3 regions of the Mucilaginibacter defluvii genome follow, and region 2 is predicted to be linked to each of the others. Evidence: riboswitches for the same ligand, from Rfam matches in the RefSeq annotation. Region 2 holds a riboswitch; each other region holds the start of a gene.
What was found. Region 2 has a riboswitch for S-adenosylmethionine ahead of ABD960_RS10500 (SusC/RagA family TonB-linked outer membrane protein). Riboswitches for the same ligand answer to the same signal wherever they lie in the genome.
Positions count from the first base shown of each region.

Region 1 (10,685 bases), 450 kb from region 2:
TTAATAACCCAGGAAAATCTGTTTTCGCCGAAGGAATGCCCTGAGGATCTTATTTTACTTACGCATGAGCGGGAATACTGGCATCACCTGCGCGATCTCACCTTGCCGCCCAAAGAAGTGAGACGTACAGGCTTTCCGCTTTCTGCTAAGTTGATCGAAAGGGAAATCCGTATTGCGCAAGGCACAATTGATGGTTGCCATTATGCGATGCAAAACGGCATTGCTTTTAACATTGCTGGTGGAACGCACCATGCCGGAAGTAATTGGGGCGAAGGATTTTGTTTATTGAATGACCAAGCTATAGCAAGTAACTATTTATTAAATGATGATTTAGCTAAATCTATCTTAATTATTGATTTAGATGTTCATCAAGGTAATGGTACAGCCCAGATATTCGAAAAAGAAGACAGGGTTTTTACATTTTCGATGCACGGCGCTAATAATTTCCCATACCGTAAGGAATATTCAGACCGTGATATTCCATTGGCCGACGGCACTGGCGATGAAGAATTTTTAGCCATCCTTGAAGATACTCTGCCGCGAATCATTGACGGTTGTACACCTGACTTTATATTTTATCTCTCAGGAGTTGATATATTAGCCACAGATAAATTAGGCAGATTAGCAATGACGCGTGAGGGCTGCGCCCAGCGCGACCGCTTCGTGCTCAATCAGTGTCATCAGCGTGGAATACCAGTTCAGATAAGCATGGGCGGCGGCTACTCAACCGATATACGTGACATTGTTGAAGCGCACTGTAATACCTATCGCATAGCAGATGATATCTACTTTTAAATTAATCAGTTAATACCAGCCGCTTACTTAATTTATTGAACCTGAAATAAAGCATAATTGCCGCTGCACCCAGTCCGCAAACCAATCCAACCCAAACTCCGCCGGCGCCTAAACCAAGCTGTATACCCATCAGATAACCAACCGGCAAACCGATTACCCAATATGCGATCAGGGTAATTATAGTAGGTATGTTTACATCGCCCATGCCACGCAAAATTCCTAAGCCCACAACCTGCGCGCCATCAAACACCTGGAATACTGCCGCTAACAGAAGCAGTTTCGATGCGATGGCGATCACATTAGTATCGTTGGTAACTATCCATGGCAGCCAGGGGTTAGCCACTACAAATAAAACAGCTGTAAAGGCCATAAACAGCAACACGATATGATAGCTTGATAAGGCTGATAAACGCAACTGGTTGTAATTACCTGCGCCCGTGTTATTTCCTGATTTAATAGCCGCTGCCGAAGATATACCGGTGGCCACCATAAATGTGATGGCCGCCATGTTTATAGCCACCTGGTGCGCCGCCTGCTCAACCGCGCCTATAGTACCTATCAGAATGTTAGCCCCGCCAAACGCGCTTACTTCAAATGTACTCTGCATCGAAACAGGTATACCTATTTTCAATATCCTCGCGCTCCGAACCCGGTCAATGTGAGTAAACACAAAGCTTTTTAAATACTGTTTAAAGCGCGGCGCTCTAAGTACATAAATAGCCATCACTACAGCCATTAGGCTTCTGTCAATCAATGTGCTATAGCCTACGCCGCGAATACCCATGGGCTCAATGCCGAATAATCCTTTTACGAAAGTTAAGCCAAGTACAATGTTCAGCACATTTCCCCAAATAGATATCTGCATGGCCTGTTTGGTAAAACCTAAACCTTCGGCAAATTGCTTGAATGTACTGAAGATCATTAACGGGATGATCGAAAAGCCAAGAATCACAAAAAACGGCTTGGCCTGCTCAACAACTGCAGGCGCCTGGTTCAAGTGGTCGAGCACGTATACCGAACCGAAGTACATCACCGTAAAAAGTACGAACCCGGTAATTATATTAATGATCAGGCTGTTCGATAATAAACGACCGCATTCTTCATAGTTTCCGCGGCCGTTCTCCTGTGATATTAACGGTGTTATACCATAGGATATCCCGATACCGATTAGCATCGGGATAATAAAGATGCTGCCAACCAACGATACAGCCGCCAAAGCCACAGTGCCTACAAAGTGCCCGACTACTATACTATCTGCTAAATGCGTGGCCACGTGCCCCACCTGCGAAATTACAATGGGTATAGCGAGCTTAAGCGTGTCCTGATAATGCGGTTTAAATTTAGCGTAGATCTGTTTCATAACGAAAGGGCCGAAAAGCGGCCGGCAAAAATAACAAATACGTAGCGGTTATGCTATTCGTTACGCAGCAGTGTAAAATTCTTCTTTCTCGGTGGTATGCACCAGTATCACGCCTGACAGCACCAGGTCAACCAGTATGCGTTGCGCCCGGCGCCTGCCAATATTGAGCAACGTGCAAAACTGTTTCACGGTAATACGGCCCATTTTCTCCAAATATTCCAATAATGCTTTTTCTTTTGACGAATACTCAATAAGCACACCCTGCTCGTCATTAGATCGTTTTAAAACGTCTACCACAATCTTACTCGCGAGTACGCTTTTATCCTTCACACGGATGTATACCCACCATTTGCCATCTTCGGCGAGTGCGTAATGAGGCTTTTCGTCGCTTGGTGGAATCTCCGCTACCAGAACGATCTTATCATCTACATACACTTCCTCAAAAACAGGTTCAATAGCCGGCCTGCAGTAAAAGTGCGCCGCTTTGGTAAGCATGTATTTTTCTTCTTCTTCGGATTTTACACCTGTTATCGCCCCGTTGTCTGCTACACCAACCAGCAGTTTGCCGCCTTTGTTATTGGCGAATGATACCATTGTTTTGGCTATCTTTTCGTAACGGGTAATGGTTTTCTTAAAGTCGAGAGAAACGCCTTCACCTTCAAAAATCAATCTTTTTATGTTCATTTCACTTCCTCGTCTTTATTGCTGATAGAATATGGGTTGTAAATGCCCATCCAACGTTCGGGGTTGGTCAATACCGAAAAGCCAAACTGCTCATACAAGCCATGTGCATCGGCAGTTGCCAGGGACCATCTGCGCAAACCCTGCAAATCAGCATGATTTAATATAGATTGCACCAACCATTTAGATAAGCCAATACCGCGATGTTGCGGTAATATGAAAACATCGCACAGGTAAGCAAATGTGGCTTTATCTGTTACTACCCGCGCAAAACCGGCTTGTGTATTATTGATGTACACACCGAAGCACATTGAGTTTTCAATCGCGGTTTGCAGCTTTGCATAAGGCATACCTTTAGCCCAGTATGATTCAGTACTTAAATAGTTATGAACCGCTTTAATATCGATCAGGTTCTTATTTGTCGAGAGCAGGAACCCTTTGTTCACAAAAAATGCATCGTTCATAATGGTGCTCATTTCGTGGCCTCCTTTTGTAATACGAAGTCGAGATTACGAAGGTAAACCTCGTTGCTGATAGTAACACATAGTTCGCCGGCCTCGTCATACATCTCAACCGGATAGTGCGCTACATGTTTGCCGGTGTGGCTCAGGCTATGTTCTATCGCATTAATATCATTATCTGAAAATGTAATACCGAACCGTAACTTTGTTCGGGCCGGTTTTAAATATTGTATGGCTGATGATTTGAGCCAGGCTATAACATTGTAACCTTTATGGCTGAACAATTGGTGTAAAAGCACCGGATAAAAGGGATCGGCAGCGGCGAACAATGTACCGCCGAAAATTGACCGGTTGTAATTTCTATTGAATATGCTGTTATGCACGACTACGGTAACTCCCGTATAACCAGGCTCAACCTTTTGTACCCAAATACGCTGAAAAAGGAGGGGAGGGTAAAAACGCATAGCCCATTTAAGGGTGTTTTCGCTTACAACCATAATGCATTAAATATAGCATTATGATGGTAAACTATCTTCAGATTTTTTTTCAAGATTTAAATTTTCTCTGCACAATATAAACCTATACGCAACGATTTACAGGTGTTGTTTAAACAAACGGCTGAGCCATACGTTACGTATATTAATTAATACTTAATAAAAACGTTAATACATATCATGAAAAAGCAATTTGTAAATTTTATAGCAGCCGCAGCTGTCGTCGGCGTTTTAGCCACGGGCTGTTATTCACAGGGCGAAGCAACAGGTTCTGACACCAGCGCCGCCGATTCAACTACCGCTGTAACTGATACATCGCAGGCAACACCGGTAACCGACACGGCATCGGCCCCTGTACCGGCTGATAATGCGCAGAAAGACACTACATCGAAAATGTAAATAAAAAATCCCGGTATTGAGTCCGGGATTTTTTGTTTACATAACTATCAAATTGTTTACATCAAATAAAATGTATCAGCCGGAGCTGCCTGTTGTGGTTTTGGCAAATCGGCCATCTCCATCAAATTGCGTTCAATAGTTTTTGAAATAGCGGTCATTGGCGTATCCGTTGGTTTATTCTCAAATGGATCCTGCATCAATATGGCTGTGCGCTCAATGGCAATAAACAACACCGGTACAAGCGTTGCCAGGCAAATCTCAACCGCCCAATGGTGATCGTCGAGACCGAAAGGGAAAATTGTTGTCAATACGTATATTAAAAAATGTATGAGTATACTGTAAGACCTGGGGAAAATCGTGTTCTTGATTCGCTCGCATCTGCCCATTGAGTCGGTTAAACGTTGCAGCGTGCTATCCAACTGTACTTGTTTGTTATTGTTCAGATGGTAATGTTCGCTTAGTTCAGCCAGTTCTGCCGCATGTTTTGACAGGAGCAGGTTAGGCCGGTTATCACTATCAGCCCCAACTTTTTGAATATACTGCTCTACCTTTTCAGTAGCCGGACATTTACGCAGCGTTTCGGCAAGAGAATAACACCATATGGATTGCCTGATTGCGAAGCTTTGCACATAAGCTATCTTTTTGTCATCATTAGGCAAAAATTGTAGTAATTGCCTGATAAGCGTGCGGCTATCGTTTACAACAGCCCCCCAAATTATACGGGCTTCCCACCAGCGTTCGTATGATTGTGCCGTACGAAAAGCAAGCAGTAAGGATAATAGCGTAGCGACCAAGGCTGATACGCTTAAAGGTATTGTTAGATCTTTAAAAAAGGTATAATAATCCAGCATTCCTACCAGGCAGGCGTAAAGAAATATGCCGAAAATGTCCCACTTAATTAACTTTAAAAAATATACAACTGAAATCTTATTAGCTACTAACATAAATTAATGATCTTGATTACTTGCTCCGGCATCTTTCAGTACAAAGCCATAGCTAAACGTCAATTCAACAGGAAAGTTTGATGTTAAAACAAACCGCTATACTTTTTTGCAAGGTTACGCATATATCAGAATGAACGACACAAAAAAAGGAGCATAGTTATATGCTCCTTGTATAAAAAAATATCTATGCTTAGGCCGTGTAGCCAAGTATTTTTAATACCTGCTTGCTGTTTTGCTCTTCGCCAAACACCTCAAAATTGAAAGTTTCGTCACGGTTACGCCTGATGATAACATGTTTTGGCGATGGCAGCAAACAGTGATGAATACCACCATAACCACTCAATACCTCCTGGTAAGCCCCGGTGTTAAAAAAGCCCAGGTATTGTACCTTACGGGTTTTAGGCATGTATACGCTGTTCATGTGCGCTTCCTGGTTATAATAATCCTGCCCGTCGCAGGTAATACCGCCCAGGTTGACCCGATCATACTCCGCATCCCAGTTATTAACAGGCAACAGGATGTATTTTTGATTAAGCGCCCAAACATCCGGCAGGTTAGTGATGAATGAACCATCAAGCATCAACCACTTTTCACGGTCGTTTTGCTGCTTGCGGCCAATTACTTTGTATAATATTCCCGAAGCTTCGGCAACAGTATATTTACCAAATTCGGTAATGATATCAGGTTCAATCGTGTCATGTATTGCGCAGATTTCTTTAATACGGCTTACAATCTCGTTGATCATGTATTCGTAATCAAAATCAAATACCAGCGAATCCTTAAACGGCATACCGCCGCCGATATCCAAGGTATCCAGGTCAGGGTTTACCTTTTTGAATTTGCAATATAAGGTAACGTATTTTTCCAGCTCGTTCCAGTAATACGGCGTGTCAGATATACCCGAATTGATAAAGAAGTGCAGCAGTTTTACCTTGAAATTAGGGTTCTTTTCTATCTTAGAATGATAAAAATCTATCACATCTTCCATACGTACACCCAAACGTGATGTATAGAACTGTGAGTTCGGCTGCTCTTCTGATGCTATCCGGATGCCGAGGTTACAAGGCTCGTCGAGTTCTATTTCGTCATCGTAAATATTAAACTCCTCTTTATTGTCTAACACCGGGATGATGTTTTTAAAGCCATCATGCAGCATATCAACAATATATTGCTTGTACTGGTACGTTTTAAAGCCGTTGCAAATTACCGTGATATCCTTGGTTACTGTTCCTTTTTTCTCGAGCGCGTCAATCATCGGCATATCAAACGCCGAAGAAGTCTCCAGGTGGATATCGTTCTTTAACGCTTCCTCAACTATATGTTTAAAGTGTGAGCTTTTTGTACAATAGCAATATTTATAGGTGCCGCGATAATTGTTTTTAATGATAGCCTGCTGAAACAGCAATTTAGCTTGCTGAACCTTTTTTGATATGATGGGCAAATAGGTGAAACGCAGGGGAGTACCATACGTTTCAATCATCTCCATCAGGTTCAGATCGTGAAAGTACAATTCATCTTCAATTATCTCAAAACCCTCTTGCGGAAAGCCCACGCTTAGGTCAAGAAATTCCTGGTAACTTTGCATGCTTTAAAATTTTGGCAAAAATGTAATTTTTAAACGGTATTTTTTTGAAAATGTTGATGCAATTTATGTACTGAATGTAATTTATAATTGCATATAGATATTTCACTGATAATCAATATCATTTAAATCCTAAAAGCCATTATTTAAACTTTATTGAAACATTCTGCTATCATAATATGATTGTTAGGTTATGACGGTAACAAAAATTACACTCTCAATATTCGCCTTAAGCTTAATACTTAACAGTAATGCATTGGGGCAATCGCCTAAATACCGTAGCGAAAAATTAGTACCTGTTGCTACTTTTGGCGACAGGCGGCCAATAGGCGTAAAGGTATCATCAACCAACCGGTTGTTTGTTTCGTTCCCAAACCGCGGCGCGAGTTACAAATACGGATTGGTAGAGATTAGGAACGGCAGGGAAGTGCCTTTTCCGGACGATACATGGAACAGCAATATAGGCGATCCGAAGCAACACTTCGTTAATGTGCAGGATTTATATATTGATACTGATGACAAACTTTGGGTGCTTGACTCCAAGCCTTCATCCGGCGGGTCAATATTTGGTAACGATGGCGGTATGCCTGCACAAGGTTATTTTAAGCTGGTTAAGATTAACCTGAAAACCAATACGGTCGACAAGGTTTACACTTTTGACGATCTGGACAAGGCACGGTCGGGGCTAAACGATATCCGGATTGACACGGAAAAGGGTTTGGGATACCTCTCAGACCCCGGGCAGGCGGCCATCGTGATACTCGACCTGGTAAGCGGTAAAACACGCACAGTTTTAAAACAGCAACCATTTACCGTAGCTGATACCAGTGTGGTATTGAGTTATGAAGGTGTTGAAATGAGGGATAAAGACGGCAAGCCTTTCCGCTCAAATATTAACGGCATCGCAATAACGAGAGATAATAAATATTTATATTTTAAAGCCATTAATCAACTGCATTTATACCGCATCGAAACCCGTTATTTAGCTGATGCCAAACTTAATGCTGAAGCATTGGCATCGCATGTGCAGGATGTTGGCATTGTGGGTATAACGCATGGTTTGGAAGCCGATAAAAAGGGAAATATTTTTTTAACAACTTCTACAGACTATGCTATTAAATACATTACACCGGATGGTAAGCTAAACACGCTCGTGCAGGATTCGCGGATTATTTGGCCAGACTCGATGGGCATTGGAAGTGATGGATTTCTATATTTCTCATGCGCGCAGCTGAACCGCGACCCGCAGTGGAACAATGGTCAAAATAACACTGAGCTTCCTTACACCGTGTACAAGGTGAAACTGCCATAACTGGTCTCATCACAATAAATATTTAAAAAAATATAAAATCTATAGGACTTATGGATTTTATATGTATGTTTGCATTATAGTTCTTTTACATACTTATCCAGAAAGACGGAGGGAAAGGCCCTATGACGTCTTAGCAACCTGTACTTGGTATAAGGTGCTAATTCCTGCCCGGTAATATGCCGGGATAGATAAGAGATAGCGTTTTAAAAAAAACTCATGTCGTGGATAAGTTAATTAATGAAATTAAAAACGATAATGAACATGAGCATCTACTTTGATAACGCAGCAACAACCCGTATTGACAGTGACGTATTCAATCACATCACCCCGTATCTTTTAGATCATTTTGGCAATCCCTCTTCGGCGCACCAGCATGGCCGTGTTGCCAGGCAGATTGTGGAAGAATCAAGAGCAACAATAGCCGGTTTAATTAATGCCAAACCTTCCGAAATTATTTTCACCAGCGGTGGTACCGAGGCTGATAATACCGCGCTTTTATCCGGCATTCGCCTGCAAAACATCAGGCACGTTATTACCTCGCCTTTAGAGCATCATGCAGTGCTCAATACATTAAAAGCCTTACAGGCCGCAAATGAAATAAAATTGAGCTTTGTTAACGTTGACGAACGCGGTGACATTGACCATGACCATTTGGAAGCCCTACTTAAAAGCAAGGGCAAAGCATTGGTTTCTATCATGCATGCCAATAATGAGATCGGAAACATCAATAATATCGAGCTAATTTCTGAGCAATGTTGTAGACACAAGGCTATTTTTCATACCGATACTGTGCAAACCATGGGGCACTATAGCCACGATGTGAAAAAACTGGGTGCACATTTCATTGTAGCATCGGCACATAAATTTCACGGGCCAAAGGGGATTGGCTTTTTATACTGCCGAGAGGGGGTTGATCTTCACAAAATGATTCACGGTGGTTCGCAGGAACGTAAACTGCGTGCAGGTACTGAGAATGTGGCAGGAATAGCCGGTTTAGCCAAAGCCCTTGAGATAGCTTACGCACACATTAATCATCACGGCGCACATCTTCAGGCACTTAAAAACAGGTTGATAAACGGACTTAAAGAAGCTGTACCCGGCGTATCTTTCAACGGAAACTCGGCCATAGCAAGCAAAAGTTTGTACACTGTTTTGAGTGCAAGTTTCCCCGCGGAACTGGCTCAAGGTTTCCTGATGAATTACCTGGACGCTAACAACATCTCGGTTTCAGGTGGCAGCGCATGTACAACGGGCCACGCCTCGCATGTGCTGGAGGCTATAGGCGCTGAAGGCAACCGGCAAACCATCAGGTTTTCGTTCAGTAAATATAATGCTGCTGATGAAGTTGACCGGACATTAAGCGTTCTGTCAGCATTATTAAACGCAGTTGCTGCCTGATCTTAATTAAATAGTCGCGTGACCGAGTGGTGAGGTGGGGGTCTGCAAAACCTTATACGGCAGTTCGAATCTGCCCGCGACGTCAATAATAGCCAACGGGCTTACGGGCAATATTTTCATACAATTAAACAATTGTTAAAAAATCTAAAACCGTAAACAAAATTTTATAAAACTCGTTTGCAGGTATAAATAATATCTACTAAAATGCATTGCCAAAAGAGGAAAAGGAAATTTGTGAAGTATCCGTATGGCTCCAGAAACATTACATTCTTATTGGGCGTAGGCACCATTATGGCTGCCGCGGTTATACTATCAATTATAACAGCCGGTAAATAAACCGGCTGTTATAATTACTCGGCCCTATATATTACTTTGTAACTAACTTGTGATAATATCTGCTTATAAGCAGGTAAATATCTGGTATAGAATGGTATTTAGTCTTGCTATGTTTGTTTATGTGTTAACGTGAGTTAATACATTTTGTCAAATAGAATAAGTATTATAATCATTTCGGGTTTATAGTACGATCAGTAAGTTAAAAAAGAAGCACCGCCGCGATGGGGTGCTTTTTTTTGTTTTAGCACTTTCTGTTAATAACGCAGTTACCGGTTTAAACAAGCAATTATTTTACGGAAGCAGGGTTTAGCACTATATAATTAGGATAGAGAAGGATTGATCTAGCATTATTTTAACCACTCTTTACCAAATCTTACCCACATCATGTTAAATATTGCAATTGAATGTTAATTAACTGTAAATTGTTCACTAACAATCCCTATTAATTGATTTTGAACCATGAAAGTACTGCAATTCACCATCCCAATGCCATACGACAAGAGTGTGGTAGTCGACAAGGTTTGTCAGCAACACCATTATCCCTATCTGCATCGTCATAAAGAAGTGCAGCTTACCTGGATACAGAAAGGAGAGGGAACTCTTATTGCCGGTAATAACATGCATGATTATTCGGCCGGAGATGTGTTCTTTATAGGTGCTAACCTGCCGCATGTGTTCAAGAGCAACCCGGAGTATTTTAATGCTGATAACGGAAAGCAGATTGAAGCATTAACCGTGTTTTTTAATCCGGAAGGTACCCTGGCTCCATTGTTTGCTTTGCCTGAAATGAAGAATTATACGGTTTTACTGCAACAATATCAGCAGGGTTTTAAGTTTCCGCATTACCTGGTGAATGATATCTCGCAGATCATGTCGTCATTACAGCGTACATCAGGACAGGACCAATTGGTTGAATTTTTCAA
Region 1 covers NZ_BAABJI010000002.1:505,505-516,189, forward strand. The annotation lists gene ABD960_RS08475 (histone deacetylase family protein) at 1-795, shown strand, start outside; gene ABD960_RS08480 (MATE family efflux transporter) at 797-2,155, opposite strand; gene ABD960_RS08485 (AlbA family DNA-binding domain-containing protein) at 2,216-2,839, opposite strand; gene ABD960_RS08490 (GNAT family N-acetyltransferase) at 2,836-3,312, opposite strand; gene ABD960_RS08495 (PaaI family thioesterase) at 3,309-3,794, opposite strand; gene ABD960_RS08500 (hypothetical protein) at 3,972-4,190, shown strand; gene ABD960_RS08505 (bestrophin family protein) at 4,247-5,134, opposite strand; gene ABD960_RS08510 (arginine decarboxylase) at 5,325-6,719, opposite strand; gene ABD960_RS08515 (SMP-30/gluconolactonase/LRE family protein) at 6,910-8,028, shown strand; SAM riboswitch class I at 8,119-8,223, shown strand; gene ABD960_RS08520 (cysteine desulfurase family protein) at 8,290-9,426, shown strand; tRNA gene ABD960_RS08525 (tRNA-Cys) at 9,439-9,509, shown strand; gene ABD960_RS08530 (AraC family transcriptional regulator) at 10,222-10,685, shown strand, end outside.
Region 1: another riboswitch for S-adenosylmethionine. It lies ahead of ABD960_RS08520 (cysteine desulfurase family protein); the one in region 2 lies ahead of ABD960_RS10500 (SusC/RagA family TonB-linked outer membrane protein).

Region 2 (10,685 bases):
CCTTGGCCAGTATTTTACAGATGCCGACGGTGATACGCTGCGATATACATCCGCCATAAATGATAGTACAGTTGCAAGGCTTGCTGTTGAAAGGAACGAGCTTACCATAACACCATTGAAAGTAGGAGACGCATCAGTAATGATTATTACTGACGATGGTGCCGGAGGTACCGCCAGTGCACCGCTGTTGCTCAAAGTTGTTACAGGTAACAATCAAAACCTGCGAGCGTATCCTAACCCGGTGGCAACGAGTACTACCATAGAATATTTGTTGCCGAAAAGTGGGAGTGTCCTTTTACGCGTATTTGATGTTTCCGGTAAAGTAGTACGCACATTGGTGAAGGAGAACCAGAATATTGGTAATTATAAAATCGAGTTCAACATGTCAGGCATGACCCCCGGGCTCTATTTCTACAGTCTGTCTTTTAATAACGAAGATAGCATCACCCAAAAATTGATAAAACAATAATATAATCATCAGGGATTGCCTGTTCAGGCAATCCTTTTGCAATTTAAATAATGAAAAGAAATTTATTAAGGCTGTGCTATATGCTTTTATTATTAAGCTTAAGCGTTAAATTATCAGCACAGAATAATAGTACAACGGCTGTTCCTTTTTTGAATATTGTGCCCGATTCAAGGTCATCCGCTATGGGCGATGTTGGCGCAGCGACATCTGCAGATGCCGATCCGAATGCGGTATACCACAATGCGTCAAAGCTGGCTTTTGCTGCTGATACTACTGCATTTAGTGTGAGCTATGCACCATGGTTTAGAAATTTGGGTGTGAAAGATGCATATCTGGCCAATTTATCTGGATACACTGTTCTTGATGAAAGGCAAACACTGGCGGCTTCTCTCAGATATTTTTCATTAGGCGATATTGATTTTACCAATGATTATGGTGATCTGTTACAACAATATCGTGCCAATGAACTGGCAATTGATGTGGCCTATATACGCAAGATGAGCAACAACTTTTCCATGTCGTTATCAGCCGTGTACATCAGGTCATCGATGGGCTCCGGAAATTATAACAATCTCGATATAAAGCCGGGTAACGCTATAGCTGCTACGGTTGGCATGTACTTTAAAGATGATGCAAAATTATTCGCTAAAGATGCCAAGTTAGCGCTCGGGGTAAATATTTCAAACTTAGGTACCAATATTGGCTATGGAACGCAAAGATCATTTCTTCCGGCAAACCTAAAGGTTGGTAGTACGGCTGAGTTCCAATTAGCAGAAAAGAGTATGCTGGCCTGGTCTTTAGATTTCAATAAACTACTTATTCCTGAAAATGCAGATGATGATATGAGCTTGCCTTCAGCAATAGGTAAGTCTTTCTCACCAATAAACCTTTCTGTAGGTACAGGTTTAGAATATTGGTATGATAGGGTATTCGCGGTGCGAACCGGTTTCTTTACAGCTCCTTCAAAATACAATTTACAGTATATAACCGCCGGGGCCGGTTTTCGGTACAATGTGTTGCAGTTTGATCTTTCTTATCTCATATCTACCAAGAGTCGTAGTGCAAATGACAATACTCTACGATTATCGCTAATTTATGCGTTTAGATAGTATTTGCACTTCATTGAAAATGGAGGATATAGTTCGTTGGCTAATAACTGTCTGTTTTTAATAGCTGTTGAAAGTCATATTAACAAGTTGACATAATGCATATAAGATAGGAATAGATTTTTAATAATATAATCTATAGAATTAGTAGTGTTTATAATTATTTGTATTACCTTTGCTTTGAAATAGCTGATTGATCATTATCAAGAAAGACGGAGGGAAAGGCCCGATGATGTCTTAGCAACCTTAAATACTTATTAAAGGTGCTAATTCCTGTCTGCCAAAAGCAGAAAAGATAATGCGGCAATAGTGATTGTATATCATATGCTTCTGCGCTTCTCCGGTAACGATGAAGGCTATTTCATAACTCAAAATGTATTATGAAAACACCATTTACAAAAACAGAAATTTACTACGCTGCAAATATTTGCCCTTTTAATTACCTCAACATTACTAACAACACCTGTTGTTGTTGCCGTTAATACTAACGCTGCATTGCAATGTTAGTTCCGTGATATAACGGATTCTGAATATCATTAAATCATTCTTACAATTAGTTTACCTGCCTTTTTGAGCAGGCAGGCAGTTTATTGCTTTATTATTAATAAATCATGTTGAAAATATACAAACAGGCCTTAGCCGCGTTGCTATTGCTTTTTGCTGTGCAATCGGTTGTAGCGCAATCAGTAAAAATAAGCGGAACTATCACGGCCAAGTCAGACGGGTTGCCGCTACCCGGTGTAAGTGTTGCCGTAAAAGGCACTACTACAGGTACACAAACTAATGTTGATGGTAAGTTCATTATCAATGCTAAAGTGAATGACATTATCAGTATCAGCTATGTAGGCTACACTACTAAAGAGGTAAAGGTATCAGCAAATACCACTACGTTGAACATTGTACTTGACGAGGGAGCCAACGCGCTGAATGAGGTAGTGGTAACGGCTTTAAATATATCGAAAGATAAAAAATCATTAGGTTACGCGGTACAAACTGTAAAATCAAATGATATTTCCGAGGCGCGCGAAACAAATTTTGTGAATGCCTTGTCGGGCAAAATAGCTGGTGTGCAGGTAACGGGTAGCCAGGGCGATATGGGATCTTCCAGGATCATCATCCGCGGCGAAACCTCTGTTTCGGGCAATAATCAGCCATTATTTGTCATTGACGGTATCATTGTAGACAACTCTCAGTTCCAGGGCACCAATGGGTCGCGCGATTTTGCGAATGCTATATCCAGTTTTAATTCTGAGGATATTGAATCAGTAAGTGTGCTTAAAGGGCCTAACGCGGCCGCGCTATACGGTTCACGTGCGGCGGCTGGTGTTATCCTGATTAAGACTAAGTCAGGCAAAGGGGTAAAGGGAATAGGGGTGGAGATTAATTCAAACACGGTATTTTCCAGTTTAAAAGTATTTCCCGATTACCAAAACCAGTTTGGGCAGGGCTCCAATGGCAAATTCAGTTATGTTGATGGCAAGGGCGGCGGCGTTAACGACGGAGTTGACGAAAGTTGGGGGCCCGCGTTAGACGGCGCGCTGATACCGCAATTCTATTCAAATGGTGAGGCTGTACCCTTTGTTGCTCACCCTAACAATGTGCGCGATTTTTTCAAAACAGGTGCTACTTTTAATAACGGTGTAGCCTTATCAAGCAGCAGCGACAAGCATAACTTTCGTATATCTTACAACAATCTGCATCAAACAGGGGTAGTGCCTAATTCGTCGCAGGGACGTAACTCGTTTTTGCTGAACGGGAGTTACAAACTGACACCTAAACTTACCATTAACACCACAGCAAGCTACATTAAGGACGATGCCGGTAATTTGCCAGGCGCTTACGGCAGACGTGCAACCAGCACCATGTTGCAGTTTACCTGGTTTGGCCGCCAGGTTGATATAAACCGCTTAAAAAATTATCGTAATGCTGATGGCAGCACTTTTAACTGGAACAACAGCTATTATAGCAACCCATATTTTGTAGCGTATGAAAACACGGTATCGCAACTTAAAAACAGGTTTACCGGGAGTGCTGAGCTGAACTACAAAATAAACAGCGAGTTCTCGGTGAACTTTCGAACCACTACCGATTTTTATAACGACCGACGGAAGATCAGGGTGGCTTTCGGTACAAACGGTACGCCATTTGGCTCCTATGAAGAAGATGCTTACTACGTAAATGAAACAAATACCGAAGCCCGCCTGCAATACACCAAAAAAATAACCGACGATTTTTCGCTGGATGTTTTTGGCGGTGGCAATATCAGCACCATTACTAATGAGCAGAACGATCAGTTAGCGCCAAAGCTGGCTGTTCCTAATGTTTACAATGTAAATAACTCACGCGATCCGCTCGTGTCGACCAATTATTACGGCAAGCTAAAAACCTACAGCTACTTCGTTTCCGGACAAATAGGTTTCAAAAATTATGCTTTTATAAATTTTACCGGCCGTAATGATTGGTCGTCAACGCTACCCAGCTCAAGCCTGTCATACTTTTATCCATCTGTGAACGGTAGCTTGATACTTTCTGACGCGCTTGATATTAACAGCAATATATTAAGTTATTTAAAAGTGCGTGGAGGCTGGTCAAAAGTAGGTAAGGCCACTACGCCTTATCAGTTACTTAACACTTACCTGTCATCGCCTTTGTTTGGCACTAACCCGCAGCAAAGTGCCAACACTATAAATCTGAATCCTAACTTAAAACCTGAAACAACCACATCATCAGAAGCGGGTGTTGAACTCGGATTTTTTAAGGACCGTTTACGTTTAGATGTCAGCGTTTACAGCACTAATAGCTACGATCAGATACTTGATGTGGAAGTTAGCCCTACAACCGGTTTTAATAAAAATTTGATAAATGGCGGCCGTATCACCAATAAAGGCTTAGAAGTGCAACTGGCGGGTACACCAATAAAGGGTAAAGATTTTGCCTGGGATGTTACCGTTAACTATTCATTAAACCGCAGCAAGGTTATCTCGCTTGATAAGGAGGGTGTACTACCGGCTTATATTTTAGGTACAAATCGTACTGTACAGGTTTTGGCGGCAATTGGCCAGCCTTACGGTACCTTGTTTGGCACGGCTTATCTACGTGATGCTTCAGGACAAATAATAGTTAGCAACAGCGGAACTCCGGTGGTTAATCCAACCAAACAGTTTTTAGGTAAATACACACCTAACTGGCTGGGCAGTATTAATAACAGCTTTAGTTATAAAGGAATACACTTAAGCGCATTAGTTGATGCGCGAATTGGAGGATCCATTTATTCAAATACCAACCGCACAGGTACTTACACCGGCGTGCTGGCTTCAACACTGCCGGGGCGCGGTACTGCCAACGGTGGTTTAAGCTACTATTATGCCAGGAACAATAATGCCACACCTGCTATACTGGTAGGCAGCGGCGCAACAGCGCCTAACGGCGAAACAGTGTATAACGATGGTATGATATTTAAGGGCGTTAAAGCTGATGGTACAGCCAATACAACTATAATACCGGCACAGGCTTATTATAAAGGTTACACCAATGTTGATGAGGCCTTTGTGTATGATGCATCTTACGTAAAATTAAGAGAGGTTAAGCTGGGGTATACCTTCGCTTCTGAGTGGGTAAAACGCATTGGCTTGCAGTCGGCAACATTTTCAATAGTTGGCCGTAACCTGTGGATCATTCATAAAAACGTGCCCAACATCGATCCCGAAACAGCTTTTAATACGGGCAACGGCCAGGGATTGGAAGATTTGACCCTGCCAACCGTGCGCAACCTTGGCTTTAATGTTAACCTTAAATTTTAATTGTAATGAAACTTAAATATATAACCACGCTAATATCAGGCACCGCAGTGTTATTGTCGGTTTCCTGCAAAAAAGAGCTTACGGATCTCAATAAAAACCCCAATTCATCTGAAACGGCGCAGCCTGAATATTTGCTGACCGCGGCATCAAAAGCAACTGCCGACACCTACTGGGGCACAAGTAATAACATGGATGCCAGTTTACTATTTGTGCAGCACTGGGCTAAAATACAGTACACTGATCCGGACAGATATATTTACACCAATACAGGCTTCCAGGAATTGTGGACGGTAGGGTATACAAGGGGTATCTATAATCTCAACCAAATTATAAAACTGGCTGATGCACAGGTTAATCCCAATCCGAATTATAAGGGTGTAGCCCTGGTATTAAGGTCATGGGTATTTACTTTGCTTACCGATAATTATGGCGATATACCGTACAAGCAGTCATCAAACATTGCACAATTTGTAACACCGGCTTATGATAAACAAAAGGATGTTTACTTTGCCTTGCTGGATGATCTGAAAAATGCCCAGGCAACACTTGATCCCGCTGGTAAAGCTATTGCCGGTGACGTAATATATGGCAACAGTATAACAAAATGGAAAAAATTTGCCAACTCATTACGCTTGCGTATCGCCTTGCGCATTGCCGATAGAGAGCCCGAAAAATCAAAGCAGGTATTGCAGGAAATTGCCGCTGAAGGTAGCGGATACATTAGCAGTAACGATGAGATAGCTAAGTTTGGGTATCTGGATTCGCCTAACCAAAACCCGATAAGTAATTTGTTTGACACGCGGGATGATTATCGCGTAAGTAAAACGATAGTGGACAAATTGTTTGATCTAAACGACCCTCGATTACCTGTTTACATAAGCAAAACTGCGGCTGCTACACCCGCCGAATATGTAGGATTACCCAATGGTTTATTACCAGGTGATGCCAGTAACATCGGCTTCACTAAAACATCAAAGCCGGGTGCTTACTTTTTAGCACCAAAGGCGCCTGCAGTTATTATAAGTTATGCTGAAGTATTATTTGACCGGGCCGAAGCTGCCGCGCGCGGTTTTACCTCAGAAGATGCTGAAGATTTATATAAACAGGCTATTCAGGCATCTTTCAATCAGTATGGTGTTAGCGGGAGTACGGTTGACACCTACCTTGCGCAACCAAAAGTGCAATATAACGCTGCTAACTATAAAAAGTCAATTGGCGAGCAAAAGTGGATAGCATTGTTTGGTCAGGGCCTGGAGGCTTTTGCTGAATGGCGCAGGCTTGACTACCCGGTGCTGCAACCTGCGGTTCAAGGAGTGTTGGATGGTAAGTTACCGGTGAGGTTTATTTATCCGGGTACGGAACAATCATTGAATGGTGCTAATTACCGGGCCGCAGTTGCCAATCAGGGGGCCGATGCACTTACTACAAAGCTTTGGTTTGATGTAAATTGATTGGTTATTTATTTATCGCCGCATTATTTCAATCATAGAATGAGTAGTTAAAACAACAAGCGCCGGATTGACCCGGTGCTTGTCAGCTGTCATGATGAAACCGGTTGATCATGCATCTTTACACGGTCCGGAACCGGGGGAGAAATAAACAGGTAGAAGGCGGCCATGGCCGCCTTTCTCATTTAGTCTTTGTTCTCCCGGTCGTGCCCTTCGAGTTTCACCAGCTTGTTGTAAATGCCCAGCAGCAGGAATGGTGCCGCCCATTGTCCTACAAACAAGGCGGTACGTTTTTTCCTCAGGATTTTCAGGGTCAGTGATGCCGCCATAGCGCCGAGGGATGCCCACAGGAATACGTCGGACGGCAGCTTCGCTGTTTGATTTTCGATAGCGGTAGCTACCTTGCCTTCGCTTTTTTCGTTTTAATTGTTAGCCATATCGATGTTTTTTGTTTCAATTCCAACGATTCGGCACGACTAATGTTAGTTTTTAAAGAAAAATATTTTCTCAAAAAGAAAAATAAATAACGATATGAATAAGCCGATCTCCAGAGACATCCATATTTTGATCGATTATAGCTATGCGGCGATCGTGCCCTTACTGCCTGAACTTGCGGGGTTCAGTAAGCTACGGATGGCGAAAACGGCCTGCCGCCTGCTCGGAGCAGGAGCCCTTGGGTACACGTTACTTACGAAGGCACCTTACACAGCCCTCCGCGTATTGCCGTTCAGGGCGCATCTTGTTATAGATGCCGCTGTAAGTTTACTGGCGCTTGCCACGCCCTGGCTGCTGGGGTTCTCGCGCAACAGCGCCGCCAGAAATACGTTAGTAACCGTTGGCCTGGCCGGCTTATCGGTTAATTTGCTCACCGATCTGGCTAAGAAAGCAGATAGCGCTCAGGAAACGCTTTTTATTTGACCGCCACTATGAGCCATTTAACGATTCTTGATGATATATCGACAGATGTTAAGCTGCATCATACAGGCGAAGCCTTTAAACTGTGGACGCGTAAAAGGGTAGTATTTATAGCTGATGGCTATGCAGAACAACAGGACTGTGCGCCGCCAGGCATTGATTTTTTAATGATTGTTCATAATTTGTTAGCAACATTTAAGGCTTTTTATTTACTTTATAGCGCTTCATCGTCCCTTGAAATACCGAAAGAATAAAACATAAAACTAATTGATAATTTGAGCTTTATTTTTTTGTCATTTTTTTTTTAACTTATTTGTCATTTGTTTTGTAACTTAATTGTACTGATAATTCATATTTATTTGGCTTTCAACACCTCGGTACTTTCTGTATCGGCAAATGCTCCCACCAAACAACCCAAAACATTGACAACTTACGACAATTAAATATTTGATTGTTAGTATTTTATATTTTTTTGCTTGTCCATTTTCTTGGATAATTAGCGATGTATTTCTTACTTTTGTTACTACCTTGTTACTCAAACGGAACGGATTCGAACCGGTAGATTAAATGAAGGAGCGAGGCTTATCTACTTGATTACCAAAGAATTGGGAGGAAATAAAAACGGGAAGCAACGTCTTTTAGAACGTGCTTCCCGTCAAGTACTCGGGGCGGGAATCGAACCCGCACTCGCTTTAAGGCGAACAGGATTTTAAGTCCTGCGTGTCTACCAGTTCCACCACCCGAGCAGGTGATTGACCTTTTAAAAATAAATCCCTTCTGATTGAGAGAAGGGATTGGAGCGAAAGACGAGATTCGAACTCGCGACCCCGACCTTGGCAAGGTCGTGCTCTACCAACTGAGCTACTTTCGCAATTTTTTTGCTTACAATCGCTGTCGTGTTTCGTTCGTTGATTGTGGTTGCAAAGATAGAGAGAAAACCATTTTCCGCAAGTAAAAAGTGCAAATTTTTTAAAATTTTTTATAACTCGTTGTTTTTCAAAACATCTAAAATTACATCGCTCTCAAAACCCCGGCTCAAGGCGTGTTGTTGCAGCTTATAACGCCGTTTTAACGGGTGTTTTTCTTTTACCGATGCGGCCTTTTTTTGTAAAAGCTGCTGCAACGCGGCCATGTAATCGTCAAGGTCAATACAGGCAAGGGCTTTTTTTATGAGCACATCAGGCACTCTTTTTAGTTTCAGGCCTTGTTTTATTTTTATTTTACCCCAATGCTTTTGGTTGAATTTGCTTCGGGCGTAAACACGTGCAAAGCGCTCTTCGTTCAAAAAATTCTCGGTAATTAACCGGCTGATCACGATCTCGATAATACGCCCGGCAACACCCCATTCATACATTTTATCGCGCACTTCCTGCTGCGAGCGTTCCTGGTAGGCGCAGTAACGCATGGCTTTGGTAAGGGCGGTGTTTTCGTCGGTAATTTTTATCGGGTTATCGCGTTCCATTTCAAAATCAAAATTCGCTAAATTTTCTTCTATTAAGCAGAAATATAAGCAACTTAGCATTGTAATGTACAAAAGCCGATATACTACCGCCCAGGTTAAACAAATATTAAACGCTACAGGTGATGTAGTTAACGATAACCCAATCAGCCTGTTAATTACGGATAGCCGCCGCATCAGCAACCCATCCGGCGGGTTATTCTTCGCCCTTAGCGGCCGGCGTAACGGGCATGAGTTTGTAGCCGAAGCTTATAATGCCGGCGTACGCGATTTTGTGTTAAGTGCGAAACCGGAGGGTTATTTTCCCGAAGCTAATTTGCTGATAGTTGATAATGTATTGGCGGCATTACAACATTTGGCTACCCATCACCGTGCCGCCTTTAATTTGCCGGTAATTGGCGTAACCGGCAGTAACGGTAAAACCATTGTAAAGGAGTGGTTATACCAACTCATGTCGCCCGATAAGAACGTTGTACGTAACCCTAAAAGTTATAACTCGCAGATAGGAGTGCCGTTATCTGTATGGCAAATCAACGAAAAGAACGACTTGGGTATATTTGAAGCCGGTGTATCAACCACGGGTGAGATGGATAAGTTGGAGGCCATCATTCAGCCCGAAATAGGTGTCCTTACCCATATTGGGTCAGCGCATGATGAAGGCTTTGCCGACCGCGATGAAAAGGTTGCTGAAAAGCTCCGTTTGTTCAAAAACAGCCGCTTGCTGATTTATAATTATGAGCAAATGCTCGATTATAAAAAGCTGATAGCCACTCCTGAAACGTTCATTTGGAGCCGTAAATTCAACCAGGCCGATCTGTATGTATTCAGCGAAGCGGTGATCTCGAAAAACTATTACATGCGGGCGGTTTTTAAAGGTAAAGAAATTGAATGCATTATTCCTTTCAGGGATGAGGCATCCATAGAGAATGCCGTGATTTGCTGGGCTACCATGCTGGCTATAGGTTATGACCCGGCCGTGGCCGATGACCGCCTGGAACGCCTGGCACCGGTAAGCATGCGTCTCGAACTAAAGAACGGTATAAATGATTGTTCGATTATTGACGACACTTATAACTCCGACATACAATCCTTAGAGATAGCGCTTAACTTTTTGAGCCAGCAAAATCAGCATCAAAAAAAGACTTTGATCCTGTCGGATATCTACCAGTCGGGCTTACAGCAGGACGTGCTGTACAAGCAGGTAGCTGAATTAATAAAGGCGCGTAAGGTAGATAAGTTTATAGGTGTTGGCACCGCAATGTCAAGCTATCGTGATGATTTTGAAGTAGCGGAAAAACAGTTTTACCCCGACACCACGAGCTTTTTGGCACAATTGCAAACCCAGCAATACCGAAACGAAACTATATTGGTAAAAGGTTCTCGCAGTTTTGAATTTGAACGCATAAGCCAAGTATTTGTGCAAAAAGCGCACGAAACAGTAATGGAGATCAACCTGAACGCCATGCTTAATAACCTCAATTATTACCG
Region 2 covers NZ_BAABJI010000002.1:957,933-968,617, reverse strand. The annotation lists gene ABD960_RS10510 (S8 family serine peptidase) at 1-469, shown strand, start outside; gene porV (type IX secretion system outer membrane channel protein PorV) at 520-1,578, shown strand; SAM riboswitch class I at 1,773-1,877, shown strand; gene ABD960_RS10500 (SusC/RagA family TonB-linked outer membrane protein) at 2,187-5,375, shown strand; gene ABD960_RS10495 (SusD/RagB family nutrient-binding outer membrane lipoprotein) at 5,381-6,826, shown strand; gene ABD960_RS10490 (hypothetical protein) at 7,009-7,152, opposite strand; gene ABD960_RS10485 (hypothetical protein) at 7,388-7,741, shown strand; gene ABD960_RS10480 (hypothetical protein) at 7,750-7,992, shown strand; tRNA gene ABD960_RS10475 (tRNA-Leu) at 8,399-8,484, opposite strand; tRNA gene ABD960_RS10470 (tRNA-Gly) at 8,534-8,609, opposite strand; gene ABD960_RS10465 (regulatory protein RecX) at 8,718-9,200, opposite strand; gene ABD960_RS10460 (bifunctional UDP-N-acetylmuramoyl-tripeptide:D-alanyl-D-alanine ligase/alanine racemase) at 9,265-10,685, shown strand, end outside.

Region 3 (10,685 bases), 500 kb from region 2:
CGTTTGGAACCGCACTATGGAAATGTATGGCAAACCGATATTTGCCTACTACCCTAACCATTCACTGGTTGAGGCGATGGTAAACCAAAAAGGACCAAGCAGTTTTTATGAGTCGGTTGAAAACCGTAAGGAATGCTGCGGCATCCGCAAGATAGAACCCTTAAAACGTGCCCTTGCAGGCAACAAATGCTGGGTAACCGGTATCCGTGCCGATCAATCCGCTAACCGTCAGCATATGGATAACCTGGAATGGGACGAGGTTAACAATATACTCAAGTACCATCCTATTTATAGCTGGGCTTTGGATGATGTAAAGGCATACATCAAGCGATACAACGTACCGTACAATACATTGCATGACAGGGGTTTCCCGAGCATTGGCTGCCAGCCATGCACCCGCGCCGTACAAGAGGGCGAAGATTTTCGCGCCGGACGCTGGTGGTGGGAAGATCAAAGTAAGAAAGAATGCGGCCTTCATGCCGTAAAATAATATATAACCACCAAATGAGTACTAATAACCACCTGGATTACTTAGATGAGCTTGAAGCAGAAGCGATATACATTCTGCGTGAGGTGGCGGGGCAATTTGAAAAGCCCGCGCTGCTTTTTTCGGGCGGTAAGGATTCTATCACCCTGGTACGATTGGCTGAAAAAGCGTTTCGTCCGGGTAAATTTCCATTTCCGCTGGTACATATCGATACCGGACATAATTTTGTTGAAACCATTGACTACCGCGACCGGATGATTGAACGCCTTGGCGAAAAACTGATCATCGGTCACGTTCAGGATTCGATAAATGAAGGTAAGGTAGTTGAACAAAAAGGCAAAAATGCCAGTCGCAACGCCTTACAAACCGTTACATTGCTTGATACAATTGCCAAACATCAATTTGATGCCTGCATTGGCGGCGCCCGTCGTGATGAGGAGAAAGCCCGCGCTAAAGAGCGTATCTTTTCGGTACGTGATGAATTTGGCCAGTGGGACCCAAAACGCCAACGACCTGAGTTATGGAACCTGTACAACGGTAAAATACACAAAGGCGAAAACGTAAGGGTGTTCCCGATCAGTAACTGGACCGAACTCGATGTTTGGAACTACATCCGTCGCGAAAAGATAGAACTCCCTTCCATATATTTTGCACACGAGCGTGATTGTATCACCCGCAATGGCCAGTTAATGGCTGCCTCTCCTTTCCTCAACATGGATGAAGAGGATGTTGTAGAGCGCAGAAACGTACGTTTTCGTACCGTGGGCGATATGACCTGTACAGCAGCTGTTGAATCATATGCTTATCATATTGATGACATCATCAACGAGATCAGCGAATCAAAAATAAGCGAACGCGGCGCACGTATGGACGACAAGGTATCAGAAGCGGCAATGGAAGACCGCAAGAAAGGAGGCTATTTTTAATATGGATATTTTAAAGTTTATAACCGCCGGCAGTGTTGATGATGGTAAAAGCACCCTTATCGGCCGCCTGTTGTATGATAGTGAAGCGATCTTAGCCGATCAGCTAGAGGCGCTGCATGCCTCAAACCGTAAAAATGATGATGGTACCATCGATCTGGCCATCCTTACCGACGGCCTTAAAGCCGAGCGAGAGCAAGGCATTACCATTGATGTGGCTTACAAATATTTTAATACCGATAAGCGCAAATTCATCATTGCAGATGCACCCGGCCATATACAATATACCCGTAACATGGTTACAGGCGCAAGCAACGCCGGTTTGGCCATTATCCTGATCGACGCGCGCAAGGGCGTTATCGAGCAAACTATCCGTCACTCTTTCCTGGTATCCTTATTAGGCATTCCGCAGGTGGTGGTTTGTGTAAATAAAATGGATATGCTTAATTATGATGAGGAAGCTTACAATAAGATAGTGGGCGATTATGAAGCTCTTGCGAAAAAAGTTGAATTAAGCAGCGTTAAGTTTATACCTGTCAGCGCTTTAAAAGGTGACAATATTGTTTATAAATCATTTAACATGCCTTGGTATGCGGGTGAAAGCCTGCTTACTTATCTTGAAAACGTAGACATAAAGGTTGATGTAAAAGCGTCACACGCACGCCTGCCGGTGCAGTGGGTTATACGCCCGCAAACTGATGAACTGCATGATTACCGTGGTTATGCAGGACGGGTGGCAAGCGGCACTTTCAGGGTGAATGATCAGGTTACTGTTTTGCCATCAGGCTTTACAAGCACAATTTCAAAAATTGAACAACTGGACAGGGAGCCGGTGGAAGCTATTACGGGCATGTCAGTAACTATACACCTGGCAGACGATATTGATATAAGCCGTGGCGATTTGCTGGTAAGCAGTGCCGCGCAGCCGCAGGTAGCTCAATTAATTGAGGTCGACTTATGCTGGATGGATACCCGGCCGCTGGATGTTACGCATACTTACCTGGTACAGCACAACAGTAAGGTAACAAAATGCCGTATAAGTGAAGTATTGTATAAGGTGAATATCAACACACTTGAAAAACAGTACGACGAAGAATTTAAATTGAATGATATTGGCCGTATTGTTATAAAAACTGCGGATCCTTTAGCTTTCGACCCATATCAACTCAATAAGGCAAACGGCGGTGCCATTATAATTGATAGCCGTACTAATGTAACCGTAGGTGCGCTCATGCTGCGTTCTGCGGTGGATTAGTTTGAGCAATAGAAATTAGTGAGCAGTGATTAGAGAACAGTCTGTCTGATTTTTAATCACTTTTTTTGCGTCTGATTTTTTGTAAAATCAGTTATAAACAAACCTGGAATTAAACACAAAAAAAGGCTGCAACCAATTAAGGTGCAGCCTCTTTGCTATATATGTTATGGGTTGTAGCTTATTTTACTTGTTGAAAGTAATAAACCGCTGAAGTTGGCGCAACACGTACTAAAATTTCGTCTTTGCTGCTTTTTAAATCTACAAAGTGCTGGATGCCATCACCAGAGTTTAATTCAATTACCTGACCTACAGTATAACCTTTGTAACGGTTGGCAATTTCTTTTTGCGCGCGTGCCGAAATGGCTTTGTAAGCAACTTGTTTGGTTGTACCCATGTATTCACCATTCAGATTGTAAAAAGCGGTCATTTTAACACCGTCTAAAGTAAACTCTGCTTTTTGAGTAGTTTCGGTTACAGTCCAGGTAACATTTTCAGCATCGCGGAAATCAGATTTGAACTGGTTAACAACGGCGTAAGATACGTTTGCGTTTTTGTCGTCGTCCTCTTTAACTTTTTTATCGGCTGCGTAAGCACCTGTAATTAATAAACCGATAATTGCTGGTATAACTAATAACTTTTTCATTGTCTTGTTGTGTTAAATTTTAAATCCACAACAAATATCCAACATAATTATTAATTATTTAAATTATGGACAATTATTATAAATTATTCATAATTAAGTTTATTTAATTTTAAATATTTAAAAATTTAAGCCATTAGATAGTGTAAGTTTTACAATATCTTAATTTTTATTGCAATCTAATAGTGTATATAGTACAATAAGCTTGTCGTCAAAATGTCATAAATGGATTAGGTTAACAGTTTTAGCAGGTGATTTATCGCAGGAAGCATAGGCTTTAAATAGAGAAGGACACTATCTATCCAGTTTCCGGATAAGATCGAGGAACAGGAAAAGGGCTTCCCGCTTTTTGTCTGTCAAATCATAATCTATCTTATTCAACAAATAATCCTCAATATCAAAGTCATTCCGGTGAGGCAACACTTTAAATAACGATAGCCTGTTTTCTAAACCGAACTTTAAAGCCTTGTTAAACTCCTTTACAAAATCAGCAGACATGGGTTTGTTAGCTATCCAGGCGGCGAACACAAACGGCAGGCCCGTAAACTTTTGCCACTCTTCAGCCAAATCATACGCGTATGGGTATTGCTCCGCCTTGCCAAAAGTCCGGTCGCCTATTTGTACAAATGCCGTATAAGGGTCTGAAGGTGTGGCGTAATCTGGAGCATCAGTAATAAGTTCCGGATCGATCTTCCAAAAGTTTTTAAGCAGCACCCGGGCCAGGTTATTTGAGCTGCGCGATTGCGGATCAAGCTGTACGCGCTTAACCTCATGTATATCGCAATTGCTGAATATAAACACCGAAGCGACCGCACCATTGGCGCCAATACAATAGTCGGACACGATATGCCACTCGGGCATATTTAAAGTGGCGGCAACTGGTATCAGGCCGATGTCCGCTCTGTCGTCAATCAGCTTTTGGGCACAATCTGCCGGTATATCTAAACTAAGTTCAATTTTATCAACAAAGTCGGTATGCTGTATACCATATATAAAAGGCGTGGTGTTAGTGTAGCTAACCGCCGAAATTCTAATCTTTTTCACAGATACTTCAAGCCTGCTTTAAGTGCAGGGAATTATTAAAATCAACAATTTCAAATTTTTGCCCGTCATAGGTAACTTTATACAACACCAAATTTTGGTGCGGAAAACTGTCCATTTCGGTAAGCGGGCGCTCGGTTAGCAAACACATTAGTAAACGCATGGCCCGGCCGTGCATACATACTAAAACATTCTTTTCTTCAGGATGAGATAAGATTACCTTTATCGCTTCCTGCTGCCTTAACTTAACCTCGTTAGGGCTTTCACCGCCCTCTATCTTAGCATCAAGGTTACCGTCAAGCCAGTTACGCATCAGGTCTAAAAATGCCGCTTTATTTTCGGGTGTACTGGTCTGGCCTTCCAGCCTGCCCCAGGCCAATTCGTCTAATCCGGCAAGTTTTTCAAAAGGAATATCCAGATCAATGAATTTTTGGATGCTTTGCTGGGTACGCTTTAGTTCAGAAATATAGATCTTATCAAAAGGAACTTGCTTATAAGCCTCATAAAATAAGGCGGCCTGTGCCCGTCCTTCGTCGTTCAAATCAGTGTTCATCCCCCGCCCCTGCACAATCCCCTGCTTATTCAGATCGGTTTGCCCATGGCGGACAATGTATAGTGTTTTTTGTATCATTCTTTCTTTGAGCTGAAAGCGATTTTAGCCTAAAGCTTATATTCTTTTGTAAAATCAGCTATGAGCTTTTACCTTTTCGCTTTCACCTTTCTTCTTTAACCTCAATTAACCACCGGGAGTTTATAAAACTTAGGTTTGATCTCTTCGGCAAACACATGGTCTTTAAAATCGGTAACTACGTTGTATAACGTATCACGTTCAATTGGGTGGCGGCCAACTTGTTTTATCAGCTCGACCAACTCCTTAGTGCTCATGGCCGGGTGCTGCTCTTCTGCACCAGCCATGGAGTATATTTTCGTGGTATCATCAAGTGTACCATCAATATCGTCCACCCCAAAGTTCAATGAAAGCTGCGCGGTGTTCCTGCTGATCATGGCCCAGTAAGCCTTTATATGATCAAAATTATCCAGGTAAATACGCGCGATGGCGTAATTACGCAGATCTTCCAGCGCAGTTGATTCCGGCACATCAGACATCTGGTTATCCTGGTTGCGGAATTTTAGCGGGATAAACGTTTGGAAACCGCCAGTTTTATCCTGTAATTGGCGCAGGCGCTCCATATGGTCAACCCGGTGCCAGTACCTTTCAATATGCCCGTACAGCATGGTAGCGTTTGAGCGCATGCCCAGTTTATGCCATTCCTCGTGTATTTGCAACCACTGGTCGCCGGTACATTTGTCTTTAGCGATCAGGTCACGCACTTCCGGATGAAATATCTCCGCGCCACCACCCGGCATTGATTCCAATCCGGCATCCTTCATCAGTTGCATACCGGTGGCGTAATCAATTTTAGCTTTTTTGAATATATAATGGTACTCAACAGGCGTTAAGGCCTTTACATGCAGATCTGGACGATGCTGCTTGATGCGGGTAAAAAGTTCGGTGTAAAAAGGCAGATCATATTGCGGCAATACACCGCCTACTATATGTACTTCGGTAACCGGCTCGTTATCGTATTTCTTCACTATGTCGAGCATTTCGTCCATAGTATACTCCCACCCCTCGCCACGCTGTTTTATCAGGCGCGAGTAAGAGCAGAATTTACAATCGTACACACATAAATTAGTGGGCTCAATATGAAAGTTACGGTTAAAATAAGTTTTATCGCCGTGTTTGGCGTTGCGTATATAATTCGCTAAAGTGCCAAGATAGCCGAGTTCAGCTTTTTCATATAACAGCACACCCTCGTCAAAGCTGATGCGTTGCAGGTTGAGTACCTTTTGTGCAATGTCTTTTAAATCAGCAGATAAGTTAGTATCATTCAGTAATACCTGTAAACTATCTGAGTTTTGCATTCAATAAAAGTTTTACCAAAGGTAGTAAAATGTGCAAAACTTATCGTTAAACCAGCTCCCTTATTCCTTAAAGAACGCTGTAATTGACATTGTTTTTACATAGGCGTTGCCACATGCATTAGCTATGAGCAGCTTTAGTTTTTCCTTTTAACATAGGTTGATGAAAAGCCATCGTTTACATTATCAGCCAGTATAATAGTGTCCTTAACCATTTTGGTAACAACAAGCGGAATTTCATTTTCACTATTGTCCGGCTTAATAATATAAAGTGAATCAGCGGAGTAGATTGTTTTGTCTTTTACCAACGAGAAATGATAACCCCGGGTCGCTTCGTTGTTCTTAAAAAACAGCAGTTCATCATCTTTAAACTCTAGATGTAATATATAACGGGCGGTTTCGGGTGTGATAGTTACTCCGGCGAAGCCGCCTGTGGTTTTCTTCCAGTCCCATGCGCCCTTCAGGTTTGCTAAACTGATACTTTCCGTCTCAATGGGTAGCTTAGCTGTTTTACATGAAAATAAAGTTAGAACTGCTAAAAAAGCAATTATTGCATTTTTCATTATCCGGATTTTTTATCAATACGTACATTTACCGCGCAACGCTACGAATATACTATGAAGATCGAAACCATTGCCATACATGCCGGCAACCATCCAGATAAAGCCTCGGGGTTAGTTATACAACCCATCACCACATCAACAACCTTTACCCGAAATGCTGAAGGTGAATATCCGTCAGGGCATATATACAGCCGTTCGTCAAACCCTAACCGGACATCCTTAGAGCATGTTTTGGCACAACTTGAGGGTGGCGTTGATGCGGCGGCATTTTCATCAGGCAACGCGGCGGGCATGGCCGTGTTTCAGTCATTACAACCGGGCACACACATTATTTTGCCTGATGATATGTACCATGGCCTGCGCAACCAGGTAAAAAACTTGTTTGCCGGCATTTTAGAGTTCGATTTTATTGATGTGAATGATGAAACGGTTTTACAACAGCACATCAAACCAAATACAGGTATTATCTGGATTGAGACACCATCAAACCCGCTGTTAAAACTTACCGATATAAAAAAAGTGGTTAGCATAGCTCATGCTAAAGGTATAATAGTAGTGTGCGATAACACCTTTGCGACACCTATATGCCAGCAACCGCTTATATTGGGCGCCGACCTGGTGATGCACTCCTGCACTAAATATTTTGGTGGCCACAGCGATTTAATGGGCGGCGCGCTGATAACTGCTAAGAAAGATGATTGGTGGCAAAAAATCCGCCAGGTGCAAGAAATGGGCGGCGCTATCCCCTCGCCCACAGATTGCTATTATTTAGTGCGCAGCTTAAAAACTTTACCTTACAGAGTACGCGGCCATGTTAGCAACGCGCAACACCTTGCCGAATTTTTAGAACGACATCCAAAAGTTGAGCAGGTAATGTACCCGGGACTTGTATCGCATCCGCAGCATGAGTTGGCATCAACGCAAATGAGTTTGTACGGCGGCATGCTGTCTTTCCTGGTAAAAGGCGGGCAAAACGAAGCTGGCAGAGTAATTAACGCCCTGAATTTATTTACCCAGGCAACCAGTTTAGGCGGGGTTGAAAGTTTAATAGAGCATCGTGCGCTGGTGGAAGGTCCGGATACTAAAACGCCTTTTAATTTACTCAGGGTATCTGTCGGCTTAGAGCATATTGACGATTTGATAGCCGATATGAAACAGGCTTTAGAAAGTTTTTAGCAATAAAAACAAATTAAATTTGGAGGCAAATGTTTTTTTAACATACATTTGCAACAATATTTGGTAGCAAATATTTAAGATCAACACCCCTCAAAAAGGTTTGGTTTATAAAGAAGCGGCGAGAGAACAGGCTCAATTACCCGCTGGCAACCCTTCAGCAACTGAAGAAGGTGCCAATTCCTGCCCCGGAAGAATAACCCCGGGAAATATAAATTAACAAACGAAATGAAATATTTATTTAGCATTCCTGAAAACGTACTACAGCATAATCAATATGGTTTAAACCCTTATTGCTGTATGTGTATGTGTTGCTGCTAAGCCACACCATTAAGCACGCTGAACTTCATTTTTGTAATTCGCGTGTAGCCATTAGGGATTATTACATCCTGTTGCTAAACAAAAACATTAACCTTTTTTAAAATTAAAATCTTAAAAACCATGTCTGCTACAAACCTTAAATTCGAAACATTACAATTACACGCCGGTCAGGAAGTTGATGCCGTTACAGGTTCACGCGCTGTACCGCTATATCAAACTACATCTTACGTATTTAACAGTGCTGAGCATGGCGCCAACCTATTTGCTTTAAGGGAATTCGGTAACATATATACCCGCCTGATGAATCCTACTACCGATGTGTTTGAGAAACGCGTCGCGGCATTAGAAGGTGGTGTAGCAGCTTTGGCTACATCATCGGGCCAGGCAGCACAGTTTTTAGCGCTTAACAATATTCTGCAAGCGGGCGATAACTTTGTTACCTCGCCATTTTTATACGGCGGTACTTACAATCAGTTCAAAGTATCATTCAAAAGGTTAGGTATCGAAGCTCGTTTTGCCAAAAATGATTCGGCAGAAAGCATTGAAGCCTTAATTAATGAGGGTACCAAAGCTATCTATCTCGAAACGATCGGTAACCCGGGATTTAACATTCCTGATTTTGAAAAAATAGCAGCCGTTGCCAACAAGCACGATCTGCCTTTAATAGTTGACAATACCTTTGGCGCTGCCGGTTACCTGTTCCGCCCGTTGGAGCATGGTGCGCATGTAGTAGTACAATCAGCCACTAAATGGATTGGCGGGCATGGCACCAGCATAGGCGGCGTTATTGTTGATGGCGGTAATTACAACTGGGGCAATGGTAAATTTTCGCAATTCACCCAACCGTCCGACGGTTATCATGGCTTGATATTTAATGACGTGTTCGGCATTGGCGGCCCGTTTGGTAATATTCAATATATTATTCGCGCCCGTGTTGAAGGACTGCGTGATTTTGGCCCGTCGCAGTCACCATTTAATTCATGGTTATTGATCCAAGGTTTAGAAACGCTATCGCTGCGCGTGCAACGCCATGTTGACAACGCGCTCGAACTGGCCAAATGGCTTGAGCTGCATCCGTTAGTTGCCAAAGTAAATTATCCGGGCCTTACATCTTCACCTTACCACGAACTGGCTAAAAAATACTTAAGCAATGGCTTCGGAGCCGTTTTGTCCTTTGAAGTTAAGGGCGAAAAGGCAAATGCCACGGCGGTAATTGATAATCTTAAACTGGTAAGCCATTTGGCTAACGTGGGCGATGCCAAAACTCTGATCATCCAACCATCTGCAACCACGCATCAGCAATTAAGTGATAATGAACAGCTTGCGGCCGGTGTTACACCCGCATTGTTGCGTGTAGCTGTCGGTATTGAACATATTGATGATATAAAAGCTGATTTTGAGCAGGCTTTTGCCAAAATTGAACAAAAAGAACCAAGCCTTACATAGGCTTTTGATTATAGTTTTAAAATGCTTCCGGCGTAAAGCCGGAAGCTTAATAATAAGAAATGAGTACTGAAATATACAGGCATAAACAAAAATTCACACTTGAATCGGGCAAGGAGCTGCGCCAGTTGGAAATAGGTTTTAATACCTATGGCAAGCTTAACCAAAACCGTGATAATGTAATTTGGGTATGCCACGCGCTTACAGCCAATTCGGATGTGCTTGATTGGTGGAAAGGACTGTTTGGCGCCGAAGACTTTTTTAATCCGGAGGAGCACTTTATTGTATGCGCCAATATATTGGGTTCTCCATATGGCTCAACCAATCCTTTAAGCGTTAACCCGGTAACCGGGCAGCCTTATTATCTGGCTTTCCCGGAGATTACGATACGCGATATGGTTAAAGCTCATCGTCTGTTGGCCACGCATTTGGGCATCAATAGTATCGAAGTTTTAATAGGCGGATCATTAGGCGGACAGCAAGCCATGGAATGGGCCATCACGGAACCTGGAAAGATCAAGAACCTGATACTCATTGCCACAAACGGTAAACACTCACCATGGGGCATTGCCTTTAACGAGTCGCAACGTTTGGCCATCAGTACCGACCGCACCTTTTATGCCAATACACCACGCGGCGGCGAAAAAGGCCTGAAAGCCGCGCGTAGCATGGCTTTACTTTCATACCGTGGATATAAGGCATACAATATCACTCAGCAGGAAGATAGTAACAACCTTACCGATGGCTATAAAGCATCGAGCTATCAAAATTATCAGGGCCAAAAACTGGTAAACAGGTATAACGCCTACAGCTACTGGTACTTAACCAAGGTTATGGATTCGCACAACGTTGGCCGTAACCGTACCAGTGTTGATAAAGCGCTGAGCCTGATCACAGCCAAGACACTGGTTATCGG
Region 3 covers NZ_BAABJI010000002.1:453,057-463,741, reverse strand. The annotation lists gene ABD960_RS08270 (phosphoadenylyl-sulfate reductase) at 1-490, shown strand, start outside; gene cysD (sulfate adenylyltransferase subunit CysD) at 505-1,413, shown strand; gene ABD960_RS08260 (sulfate adenylyltransferase subunit 1) at 1,415-2,665, shown strand; gene ABD960_RS08255 (hypothetical protein) at 2,844-3,308, opposite strand; gene ABD960_RS08250 (menaquinone biosynthetic enzyme MqnA/MqnD family protein) at 3,600-4,349, opposite strand; gene ABD960_RS08245 (histidine phosphatase family protein) at 4,357-4,977, opposite strand; gene mqnE (aminofutalosine synthase MqnE) at 5,079-6,272, opposite strand; gene ABD960_RS08235 (hypothetical protein) at 6,407-6,832, opposite strand; gene ABD960_RS08230 (trans-sulfuration enzyme family protein) at 6,887-8,008, shown strand; SAM riboswitch class I at 8,111-8,223, shown strand; gene ABD960_RS08225 (O-acetylhomoserine aminocarboxypropyltransferase/cysteine synthase family protein) at 8,447-9,772, shown strand; gene ABD960_RS08220 (homoserine O-acetyltransferase family protein) at 9,832-10,685, shown strand, end outside.
Region 3: another riboswitch for S-adenosylmethionine. It lies ahead of ABD960_RS08225 (O-acetylhomoserine aminocarboxypropyltransferase/cysteine synthase family protein); the one in region 2 lies ahead of ABD960_RS10500 (SusC/RagA family TonB-linked outer membrane protein).